One region of the Bartonella sp. AA86SXKL genome, then DNA from elsewhere that is predicted to be linked to it. Evidence: predicted binding sites of a transcription regulator. Region 1 holds the regulator's gene; the other holds the start of a gene.
The links. The regulator LexA, encoded in region 1, represses DNA repair genes until DNA is damaged. The targets are predictions, from matches to a motif close to TGTTCNNNNTGTGTTCNG.
Positions count from the first base shown of each region.

Region 2: the regulator LexA is predicted to act here: its motif matches at 2,791-2,808, upstream of ruvC (crossover junction endodeoxyribonuclease RuvC).

Region 1 is NZ_JBHIRE010000005.1:45,109-52,063, forward strand. It holds gene rimO (30S ribosomal protein S12 methylthiotransferase RimO) at 27-1,340, opposite strand; gene lexA (transcriptional repressor LexA) at 1,802-2,506, opposite strand; tRNA gene ACFIO5_RS03725 (tRNA-Lys) at 3,708-3,783, shown strand; gene ACFIO5_RS03730 (septal ring lytic transglycosylase RlpA family protein) at 4,319-5,218, shown strand; gene ACFIO5_RS03735 (D-alanyl-D-alanine carboxypeptidase family protein) at 6,309-6,955, shown strand, end outside.
Region 2 is NZ_JBHIRE010000006.1:100,817-105,466, forward strand. It holds gene ACFIO5_RS04425 (OpgC family protein) at 1-640, shown strand, start outside; gene ACFIO5_RS04430 (DUF1465 family protein) at 822-1,340, shown strand; partial or broken gene ACFIO5_RS04435 (DUF1465 family protein) at 1,360-1,606, shown strand; gene ruvC (crossover junction endodeoxyribonuclease RuvC) at 2,934-3,449, shown strand; gene ruvA (Holliday junction branch migration protein RuvA) at 3,463-4,077, shown strand; gene ruvB (Holliday junction branch migration DNA helicase RuvB) at 4,091-4,650, shown strand, end outside.

The DNA.
Region 1 (6,955 bases):
TTGAGGACAGGGAAGGAGTTAAATTTTTAAACTGCTATACCATAAAGGTCATAGGCATCCGATTGTTCGATTTTAACGGTGACAAATTCACCAACACGCAGTGGGCGTCGTGATGATATATGGACAACACCATCTATTTCTGGAGCATCGTACTGACTACGTCCTTTGGCAACTTTTCCTTGACTTTCATCGATAAGCACTCGGAGTCTTTTTCCAATTTTTTTCTTTAAAAGATGTGTAGAAATTTGTTGTTGTCTTGCCATAAAACGATGCCAGCGGTTTTCTTTCACCTCTTCAGGAATATTTTCTAATCCCAAATCATTTGCGGCAGCTCCTTTTACTTCTTCATATTTAAAGCACCCCGCGCGTTCAATTTTTGCTTCTTCTAGCCATTCTAGAAGTATATTAAAATCTTCATTCGTTTCACCAGGAAAACCAACGATAAATGTTGATCGCAAAGTAAGATCTGGACATATTTTCCGCCATTTTTCAATTCTACGATTTGTTTTTTCCATAAGTGCGGGACGCTTCATGTGATGCAAAACAGTCGGTGATGCATGCTGAAAAGGTATATCCAGATAAGGAAGAATTTTTTTTGCAGCCATAAGTTCGATAACTTCATCAACATGGGGATAAGGATAAACGTAATGCATACGTACCCAAATACCCATATCGCCTAGTTCACGACAAAGATCAAAGAATTTCGTTTTGATTGTACGATCTTTCCAAGAATTTTCGAGATATTTAAGATCAATACCATAAGCACTCGTATCTTGTGAAATAACCAAAAGTTCTTTTACACCCGCTTGCACGAGTTTTTCAGCTTCACGAAGAACATCGCTGATGGGACGTGAAGTGAGATCACCACGCAAAGTAGGGATGATACAAAAACTACACCGATTAGAGCATCCTTCAGAAATCTTTAAGTAGGCGTAATGGCGAGGTGTTAAACGAATACCTTGGGGAGGAACTAAATCAAGAAAAGGATCATGAACAGGAGGAATTGCTGTATGAACAGCTTCTATAACGCTTTCATAAGCTTGCGGTTTTGTAATAGCCAATACATTAGGATATGTTTGGCGAATAGCATCAGGATCAGCACCAAGACACCCTGTTACAATAACTTTTCCATTTTTTTTAAGAGCTTCATCAATATTGGCTAATGATTCTCTCCTTGCCGAGTCAAGAAAACCACAGGTATTCACAATAACGACATCAGCTCCTTGATGTTGACGTGAAATATCATACCCTTCAGAGCGAAGGCGTGTAATAATTCGCTCAGAATCTACGAGTGCTTTTGGGCATCCGAGGGAGACAAAACTAATACGAGGTGCTACCATAATGATCCTACAATTACTATGAATGATTGAGTTACGCTTTTATTAACTTAAAAATAATGTTCTTTATTTTTATACCTATGCAATACAATCTGTTACAAAGTTATTTGATTTTTTTCTACAAAATTTTATATGTTTTTATGCATGCATACAATTTTGTCTTATTATATCGTAAAATTCCGTCATTGAGGATGATGATATAAGGCTGCTTCCTTCAAAGCATTTAAGTTCTTTTCAAAGTACGTGGTGAATATTTTAAAACTTACTTGTCAAGCCTTGCGTAAGAGAAGGACATGGAGGGGAAGGGGAAAGTGAAACCCGCTCGATAAGGATCTGGATTGTTTATAAACCTAATTGGGGGCATCCTTTGGCTGTGGAGAAGAAGTCAATTGCGTGTGGCACAATAAAAAAATGCTCAACAGTTTCTTACTGCGATATCTATCGCGTACTATAAGGTTTATTTTTTAATATTTTCGAATAAGACCGGTAAGTTTGCCTTGTATTTCTACACGCTCGGATTCGTATGTCCGTACTTCATAATGAGGATTTGCAGCTTCTAATGCAATAGAAGCTCCTTTGCGTCGATAACGTTTTAATGTGGCTTCTTTTTTATCAATAAACGCAACAATAATTTCACCTGTTATTGCTGTATTTTGACGTTTCACAATGATCGTATCTTTATCAAGGATACCAGCCTCCATCATAGAATCATCTTTAACTTCTAATGCGTAGTGCTCACCTGTATTAACCATATCGAGTGGAAGAGAAAGGCTGTTTATTTGTTGCAGTATAGCAGAGGCGGGTACGCTTGCAGAAATACGTCCCATAATAGGAATGGTGATATTTTTTTTTTCTTCTTCATCAAAGGGACTCAAACTTTTTGATATTTCTCTTTTCTTTCTTTCTATCATACTGGGAGAAATTTTACGTGCTAAAGAAAGGTTAAATGTTATTTTTTCAGGGAGTCGAATCACCTCCACAGCACGAGCACGATTGGGCAAGCGACGTATAAAACCTCGTTGTTCTAAGGCTATAATGAGCTTATGAATACCAGACTTTGAAGAAAGTTCTAATGCATTTTTCATTTCTTCAAAAGAAGGAGGAACACCAGTTTCTTTTATATGGTTATGAATAAACAAGAGTAGCTCATATTGTTTACATGTTAACATTCAATATTCCAATCAAAATAATAAAAATTAGTAAAGTAAAAATACATTTATATATAGAACTTTTACAATTTTTATCGCCAAATCAAAATTATTTTCTTTGTTTTTGATCTTATCAATTTAATAAATCAATATTTTTATTTATAGATATATTTAAATTGTTATTTATATACTGTATATATACATTAATATTAAATAATGTATAAATATACTTTATAGTTCTGACTGAATTATCCAATACTAAATTTTGTGACTAGTATTATCCTTTTCTTCTAAAAATATATTTACGTATTTTGTAAATTTTAATATAAAAAAGTTAACTAGAAGGCATTCTATATATTCAGAACACTTAAAATCATTTTGCATACTGCATATTATTTCTGCTTTTTTATTCTTAGTAAAATTATCTACAGCTCTAATAGTGAGCATAATTTATAGTCATTCGGGATATTTTCAATGAGACTAAATTTTGCTTCATATCTACTTTATTCTATAGGATAAATTGGCTTTCGTTATTATTCATTATACATGAACAAAAATCATACTCTCAAAGCCATTGTTGCTCATTGTTCCATTTTCAAGTCTAACGTGTCAACCGCTATATACTATTTTCATGACCCCTAATGTTGCGATAATTTTTGGTTATTAAAAGGAGGCATAAAAGGTATTTTCATTTCTTTTTTATAGTTTTATTCTCTCACTTATATCGGTCAAGAAAATGCTTTTTATTGTTTCAATATAAAAAAGATTTGAAATGAGAAAAACTTACATTATTTGAGACTTTTCACTCAAGTAAAAAATGATAAATTATTATAAATCAATATATTATCTTATAAAGCTGTATTCATATTTGAAAATTGAACACTAAGATATAAAAATAATATTATAATAAAAGGTATTTTTTCTTCTCTACCCATTATGCTCAACAACCCATGTGAGGGGAAGGGGGTATTTCTCATAATTTTAACGCTTCGAATCTATGCAATATTTTGCAGTGAAATTTTTCCTTTATTGAAACTTCAAAAAGAAGATTAAAGAGTACTTATACAATGATGAAGTAAAGGGGCGAAAACGGAAAATTATTGATAACTGAAGAAAATAATAATATTTTTTTTCAAAAGGTGTTGACCAAATGGAAAGTCAACCGTATGTTCCCTTCACTTTCTGCAAACTAGATAGTATGCAAACTAGATAGCTTGTGTGAGAGCGCGTAGCTCAGCTGGTAGAGCAACTGACTTTTAATCAGTAGGTCCAGGGTTCGAATCCCTGCGCGCTCACCAAATTTAAGTAATATCAATAGGCTATAAAAAATTTAAGAATCTTTTTTTGATTCTTTTTGAAGTTTTTATTGATTCTATTTTTATCAGCTGTTTTGGAATAGAGCGATGTTATGCTGTCTCCTTTCCAACAAAAAAGAGCTTTAAGCTTATGGATAGGGTTGTACCTGCGTTGGCAGCACATGTGGTTTCTAATTTTCTCAATCCATAGGTGTTTTTTTTAATATCCACTGCATTACATGATTCGCAAAACAGTTGCTAAAATCACCACTTATTCACACTTATATTATGAAATGAATTTTCTATAAGATGTTGATTTGTTTAACTTTTAATCTTTTTAATATCTACTAGACTACATTTATTTCGTATGAAAACCATAAAAAGATTAACAATACGTTAATTTCTTGGTAAAAGGGGACAATTCAAGAGTGGTATATACGCGAGGGGAATCATTTAAAAACGTAAATTCTTCCGTTGCGTACAAAAGCGTGACGTGGTTTTTACAGTAGTACTTAACAGAAATAAGTGGACTGAATAGATGCCTTCAAATAGAAAAAAGAAAATTACTTTTATGATTAAACCAACACTTCAATTGTTTTCTATGATTGTCATTTCTCAGTCACTGGTATCTTGTTGCGCAAGCCAAACTATGAATTTTTCAATAAAAGATTCCTATCATAATAAACCAATTAACGTAAACACTTCTGTACTACCTCAACAAGTATCCAATAAGAAGAATCAATCAGAAGAAAAAAAGCGTGGACGAGTGATTGTTGGTAAACCTTATCAAATAAAAGGAAAGTGGTATTATCCTCAAAGTGATCCAACTTATAAACGTGTTGGCGAAGCATCTTGGTATGGTTCAGATTTTCATGGACGTTTAACTGCCAATGGTGAAATTTATGACATGAATCTTTTGACTGCTGCTCATCCTACAATGCCTTTACCTAGCTATGCTCGTGTTACTAATTTAAAAAATGGATCTTCAATCGTTGTTAGAGTGAATGATCGCGGACCTTTTATGAAAGACAGAATCATTGATTTATCAAGGCAAGCTGCGACAATACTGGGGTATGTAGATAGGGGGGTCGCAGATGTTAAAGTAGAATATATTGCTGAAGCACCTGTTGGCTATTATGATGCTGCATATTTAATGTCCTCTTATACTCCTGGAAATGCTGCCCCATATTCATTAGCGTCGGAAAATGTTGCGAAAAAAAGAGAAACTGTTTTGTTAAAAGAGCAGCGCAATACAGGGAACAAAAAAGAATTAGCTAAAGCAGCTGCTGTTGAACAAGAACAACGTAATAAAACTGTTGCAGTTAAATTGCCAGAAATTGGTCCTATCATGGTTGATAAGCCGATACCATTCGATCAAGTTGCTTCTATAAATAAGCTAAACAAAAAAACAAAGGTTAATTGGCTACAACTATTTTAAGAAAAAATGCATTGATTTTTTATCTATATAATTTTTTAGTAAAAAAGGTAAGAAATTACGGATTTAGTGTAGGATTTTTATCTTAAAGCGCGTTGTCCTTTTCAAAAAGCGTGGTTGGGTTCTATCATTATAAGTTTAGTACGGACTTTCCACTCCATTGCTGGCCTATTCGTCGTTTTATGATATTGCTTGCTTAATAAAGCGTGTACTTTTCTTGCTGTAATAGCTTTTGCTGGACGAAGGTAGATTATTGTATAAGTCTGTTTTTGTAATCTCTAAAACAACTTGTACAATCGATTTGAGAGGAATAAAAAGCTTAACAAGTAAAAAAATATTTTCTTTTGATTCGTCCTTGTATCTTTCTAAAGTATCTACGGTAATATCTTATGAAAAGATTATGCATTATCTCATGCTTTTGTTTATCATGTTCTTTAATGGAGTAAGTTCCCTCACGAAAAACAGAGCGTCTCAAACAAAATACACTTACATTGCCAATTCATGGACTTATTTAAAAGAGACATACTTTAACACGCTACAAGCCTATTTTACGACAGCGCCTGTGAATGGTATAACTGTTAACGCCTTTAGATATCAGCATCTTTACACTTATGAAGATATAAATCGACACCATCATACACTTTGCAAGTCCCCAATGTTTTGTGCGATAATTCTTAACACTTGAGAGGTTGATAAGAAGTATTTTTACTCTCTTTTTTAATAATTTTTATCCATATACGAACCCTACTTATGACCCGTAAGTAAGCGATTTTTAATGAATTCAATATGAGAAGAGGGGATGAGAGAATCTTACAGTATCTTTGAGTTAGCTTCAATTTTAAAATGATAATTTATCATAACAAATCAAAATACTATCAATAAAAATAGGAAAAAATCTTTTGTCTCTCATACATTTAAAATGTTAAACTGAACCTATATAGAAGATAAAAAACGTGTCATATTATTTTTTCTAAAGCTAAATGAAAATAAAATCTTTTTATGAGTTGTAAATAATTCCTCAATTTTCAGAAATCAAAAAGTTTTTTCCTATATAAGATTCTTTATGTTGATCTTTGGGATGGGAGGAGCAGCTATGTATACAGCATTAAGGATCTTATTGATATTATGGGGAGTATTGGCATTTGATACGTGGGGGAGAGCACAAGATTTTCAAACTCCCGCATACCAATTGTTATTACTCGATGATGATACAGAGACAGTACTCTATGAAAAACAAAGTGCTATTCCTTTTTTTCCTGCTTCATTAGTAAAATTGATGACAGCAGAAGTTGTATTTCATCAATTAAAAAAAGGATTATTAAAAAGTACGCAGAAATTTAAGGTCAGTGAAAATGCTTGGCGCAAGGGTGGAGCACCTTCTGGTACAACCACTATGTTTGCAAAGATAAAAACAGAAATCAGTGTTTCTGATCTGTTGCGTGGTTTAATTATTGTCAATGGAAATGATGCTGCTATTATTCTTGCTGAAGGAATATCAGGACATGAAGATCATTTTGTAAAACTGATGAATCAGCGCGCAAAAATGATTGGATTATCTCAGAGTCATTTTGTTAATGCAACAGGGCTACCCGAAGAGGGACAATTTGTAACTGTGCGTGATATGATTATATTAGCACGTCATATTGTTCAGGAATATCCGGATTATTATGCACTTTATTGTGAGTCTCATTTTACATGGAATAATATTTTTCAACGTAACAAAAACCCTCTTATTTCTAA
Region 2 (4,650 bases), on a different contig from region 1:
TTTGAGTTGTAAGCAGACAAAATGGCTGCTTTTGGGCTCCTTTACACTGTATCTTATCTGCGGATTTTATAAAATTGCTCCTCCTTCTTATCCTTTAGAGGGAAAGTGGTTTTTAAATCCTTTGTCTTGGCAATTCTTATTTGTCATAGGATTGACCAGTACTTTAGCGCTTAAACAAGGAAAAACAATCGCTTTTCAGTCTTTTTGGATTGTTTGTGCGGCAGCGTATCTCTTGTTGGCGCTGTTATGGGTTCGCTTAAACTGGTGGGGCATTTTGGGGTGGCTTGGCTGGTCTTCCCCGTTGGTGAACTTTAATAAAACCTTTTTAAGCTTGCCACGTTTACTCCATGTTCTTGCATTAGCCTTTCTCATTCTTTCTTTGCCACGCATCAATAAATGGTTTTATGTTTCTCAGAAACATCCTTTAGCAATTTTAGGAAAACATAGTTTACCGGTCTTTGTAACGGGAACCATTTTTGCGATGTTTGGACAAATTATAAAAACAGTGATGACAGAAACGGTTTTTTCCGATACCTTCTTAATAATAACGGGTATTGCTTTGCAATTTGGAGTCGCTTATTATTGTGAAAAACGGCAATCTTGGCAGTGGTCCTTTTCAAGGAAAATGATCCGTTTATAAAAAACATTCCTATAGTGTTTGTTGGGCACGTTAACCTTAGTATAAAAAGTGCGTTGCGCAAAAAAATTAAAAGAGGTAGCAGTTTTAAAAAAAAAGCGTTCTATACAGCAACAAAAGAAACTTTTTAATACTCTGTTCGTTGAGGGGTATGATTTTGTGCTGATACTTGGAGTATAAAAGCGTGAGTGTACATAAACGTCCATATGATGAACCTATTATCATGATTGAGCATAATGCTTTTGAAAATGCTTTTAATCGTCTCTACGAAGAAACAATGGCGCTGATTGAAAAAACCGCAGCGTATATTGACTCAGAAGGGAAATTAGTGGCACGCTCTCTTTCGGCAGAGGTTTCTGCAGTCTATGCGAAAGAGGCTATGTATTTAAGTACACGACTTATGCAAATCGCTTCTCAACTCCTTCTTCTTCGCGCAGAGCGTGAAGGGGAAATGTCATCAGAACAAATAAAAAAAGAAATTGTAAAAGTGTCACTTCATACACCGACATTGGAACTTGAAACCCCTCATTGGCATGAATTGCCAGAAATTTTTCGCCAATTTGTTTCTCATTCATTGCGTTTAGAAGCGCGGATACAGTATATGCGTGCTGGGTGGGAAACTGCAGCCTCTTGTGCCTTAGAAGATGATAACCCTGTAGGAAAACAAATCGAATTGCTCAAAACAGCCTTTGGGCGTTCTTAGAGGTACTCCCCTTGTTTTGCGCGAAGGGGAAATATCATCAGAACAAATAAAAAAAGCAATTGTAAAAGTGTCACTTCATACACCGACATTGGAACTTGAACCCCCTCATTGGCATGAATTGCCAGAAATTTTCCGTCAATTTGTTCTCATTCATTACGTTTAGAAGCGTGCATTTTGTTTCATTTAGAGATGCTGCTGTAGTTTAAGCGCTTTGGTCAATAAGCGGCGGCTATATTTTGAACGATGATAATCCAGTGGGAAAATAAATCGAATTACTGAAAACAGCTTTTGGGCGTTCTGAGAAGAATAGCGCCTTGCTTCTTTCTTGCGATATTTAGAGCAGTATATCCATTTTTTACAACCAAAATTTCACAACTAAAACCAATCTAGAGTGCTTTTTTCTGCCTAATTTCTATTTGAGCGTAGGAAATATCTTGAGTTTATAGCTGAGAGAGGGATAGGTATTGATTTTGAATTATGGCATGGAATAGGGTATGGTTGGTCTTTGTGGGAAATCGACTTTGGTTGATTGCAGCTAGAACACTTTCTGTTGATCTATCGTGTGATTTTGTTTTGGCTCTGATAATGATTAGACGCTAGATAGAGCAGGGGCTTGTACATTAATTTATTTATGCTCTATAATTTATGCCTATAAAGTTGCTGTAAAGTGTGTGTTAATGAGGATAATACACATTGTTGCAGTTTTGGGGCTTCTTTTGTTTTGAATGGAAGTTATTTCCCTCGCGTAAAATAAAATATCCAAAATCAAAGTGCCATATAATGAATGTCCCATGGGTTCCTTGTGCCCCCATGCAATGTCCCTCTCTATGCAATGTTCCTCTTTACGTAATGTCATTGTGGTGTGATGGGTATATTCAAAAACACCTCTCAGTTCTTATTCATATCCGTTGAGCTCTCCTCATCTTTACGTTTGCAAAGGAGAAAGCCGGCACTATCATCATCTTTGCCAGTCCCCAATGTTGCAACAGCCTTTGGCACTTGAGTCAATTCATTAGAGGCATTTTTAGTCCTTTCTTGTACAGTTTCACTCTATACGGCAATCCCACGTTTCATATGTAAGCGAATGGTTTTGATTGATTCAAGATAAACAGATTTGTAATGAGAAAATCTTAGGATATTCGGGATTCTTATGCAACATACAAAATAATTAATTATCATTATAAATCAATGCGTTGATTTATAATGGTAGCGTCATGCTATAATGTAAAAAGTTTTCGCAAAGTGTGTACCATCCATTGCATAGCCTCTTTACACTTAATGAATGTACAATCCAGCACTCTCTATTTGCTCGCTTGCGATGTTTAACCGTTATGGCATTAGTATGATATAGAAAGGGAATTTTTATGCTTTAGAGGGTGTTTGCTTGTAATGTGTGAATGGTTTTGATTGATTTCAGTTATGCTTCATAAAGTGTATTCCATAAAGATGCTGTTCGTTGTGTGTTATAATTGTATAAATTTGGGGGTATGATTATCTTTTTACTGGTTTTGTCTTGGGTTGCTGGTTTCTTTGTGTTCTTGTCTTTATTCACATCTTTATTCACAGGGGGGAAAAGTGTATAGACTGTAGTTTATGGCAGAGACGATTCGTATTATAGGCATTGATCCCGGATTACGGCGTACAGGGTGGGGCGTTATCGATGTTGTGGGTAATCGTCTTCAGTTTATTGCAGCAGGGACGGTTTCTTCTGATGTACAGTGTGAGCTGGCTTCCAGGCTATGTCAGATCCACAAAGGTCTTTCAGAGGTTGTGCATCAATTTATGCCCCATGAAGCTGCTGTAGAACATGTGTTTGTCAACAAAGATGCTACAGCAACTTTAAAACTTGGGCAAGCGCGTGCAATTGCATTGCTGGTTCCTGCGCAAGCAACTCTTCCTGTTTTTGAATATGCGCCCAACAAAGTGAAAAAATCGGTTATTGGTGTTGGACATGGGGCTAAAGAACAAATCCATATGATGGTCAAAGTTCTCCTCCCACGGGCTGAATTTGATAGCAGTGATGCAGCTGATGCTCTTGCTCTTGCTCTTTGTCATAGTATGCATCGTAAGAGTGTTGACCGATCTTATCAGGCAAGGATGGCGATATGATTGGGGTGAAAGCATGATTGGCAAATTAAAGGGCACTCTTGAACATATCTTTGATGATCATATCCTTCTTGATGTTCACGGTGTGGGGTATGTTGTTTTTGTGTCAAATCGTCTGCGTCCTTCTTTACCCTCGGTTGGGGAGGCGTTAAGCCTTTTTATTGAAACGCATGTTCGGGAAGATGCAATCCGCCTTTTTGGTTTTGCTACAAGAGCTGAACAGGAGTGGTTTTGTCTTCTACAAAATGTTCCTGGAGTAGGGGCAAAGGTTGCTTTGGCAATCTTGGGTACTTTATCGCCAGATGAACTTGCACAGGCTATTGCTTTAAATGATGTTGCGATGATTAGTCGAGCGCCAGGCGTTGGTAAAAAAGTCAGTGAAAGAATTGTGGGTGAACTGAAAAGTAAAACACTCCCCTTTGAACAAGTGGTCAAGACTGTTTCTGTTCCTCAGCGTGAGATGACCAATCAACCTGCGCATGATGCGCTTTCCGCGTTGATGAAGCTAGGGTTTGAACGGGAACATGCATCCCGTGCTCTTGCTCTTGCGATGAATGCTCTTGAGGGGGAAACTGTTTCTTCTGCCCTGCTGATCCGCCATAGTCTCAAATTGCTTTCTTCTCCTACTTAAAATCAAGGTAACAATGCATAAAGATGAAGATAAACGCCTTCTGGGTTCCGCCCCCCTTCCTAACGATCCAGATCGTTCCTTGAGGCCACAAGTTCTCGATGACTTTATTGGTCAAGAAGCGGCACGGGCTAATTTAAAAATATTTATTGAAGCAGCAAAAACACGGCAAGAAGCGCTGGATCACGTTTTGTTTGTAGGACCACCGGGGTTAGGAAAAACAACGCTTTCACAGATTATGGCAAAAGAATTAGGCGTTAATTTTCGCTCTACTTCAGGGCCGGTCATCGCTAAAGCAGGGGATTTAGCCGCTCTCTTGACCAATCTTGAAGAACGTGATGTCTTGTTTATTGATGAAATTCATCGCTTAAATCCGGCGATTGAGGAAATTCTTTATCCAGCCATGGAAGATTATCAACTTGATTTGATCATTGGGGAGGGGCCGGCCGCACGCTCGGTGAAAATTGATCTGGCTAAATTTACTTTGGTAGCGGCAACCACACGTTTGGGGCTTTTGACCACGCCGCTGAGAGACCGTTTTGGCATCCCAATTCGTCTCAATTTTTATACTATAGA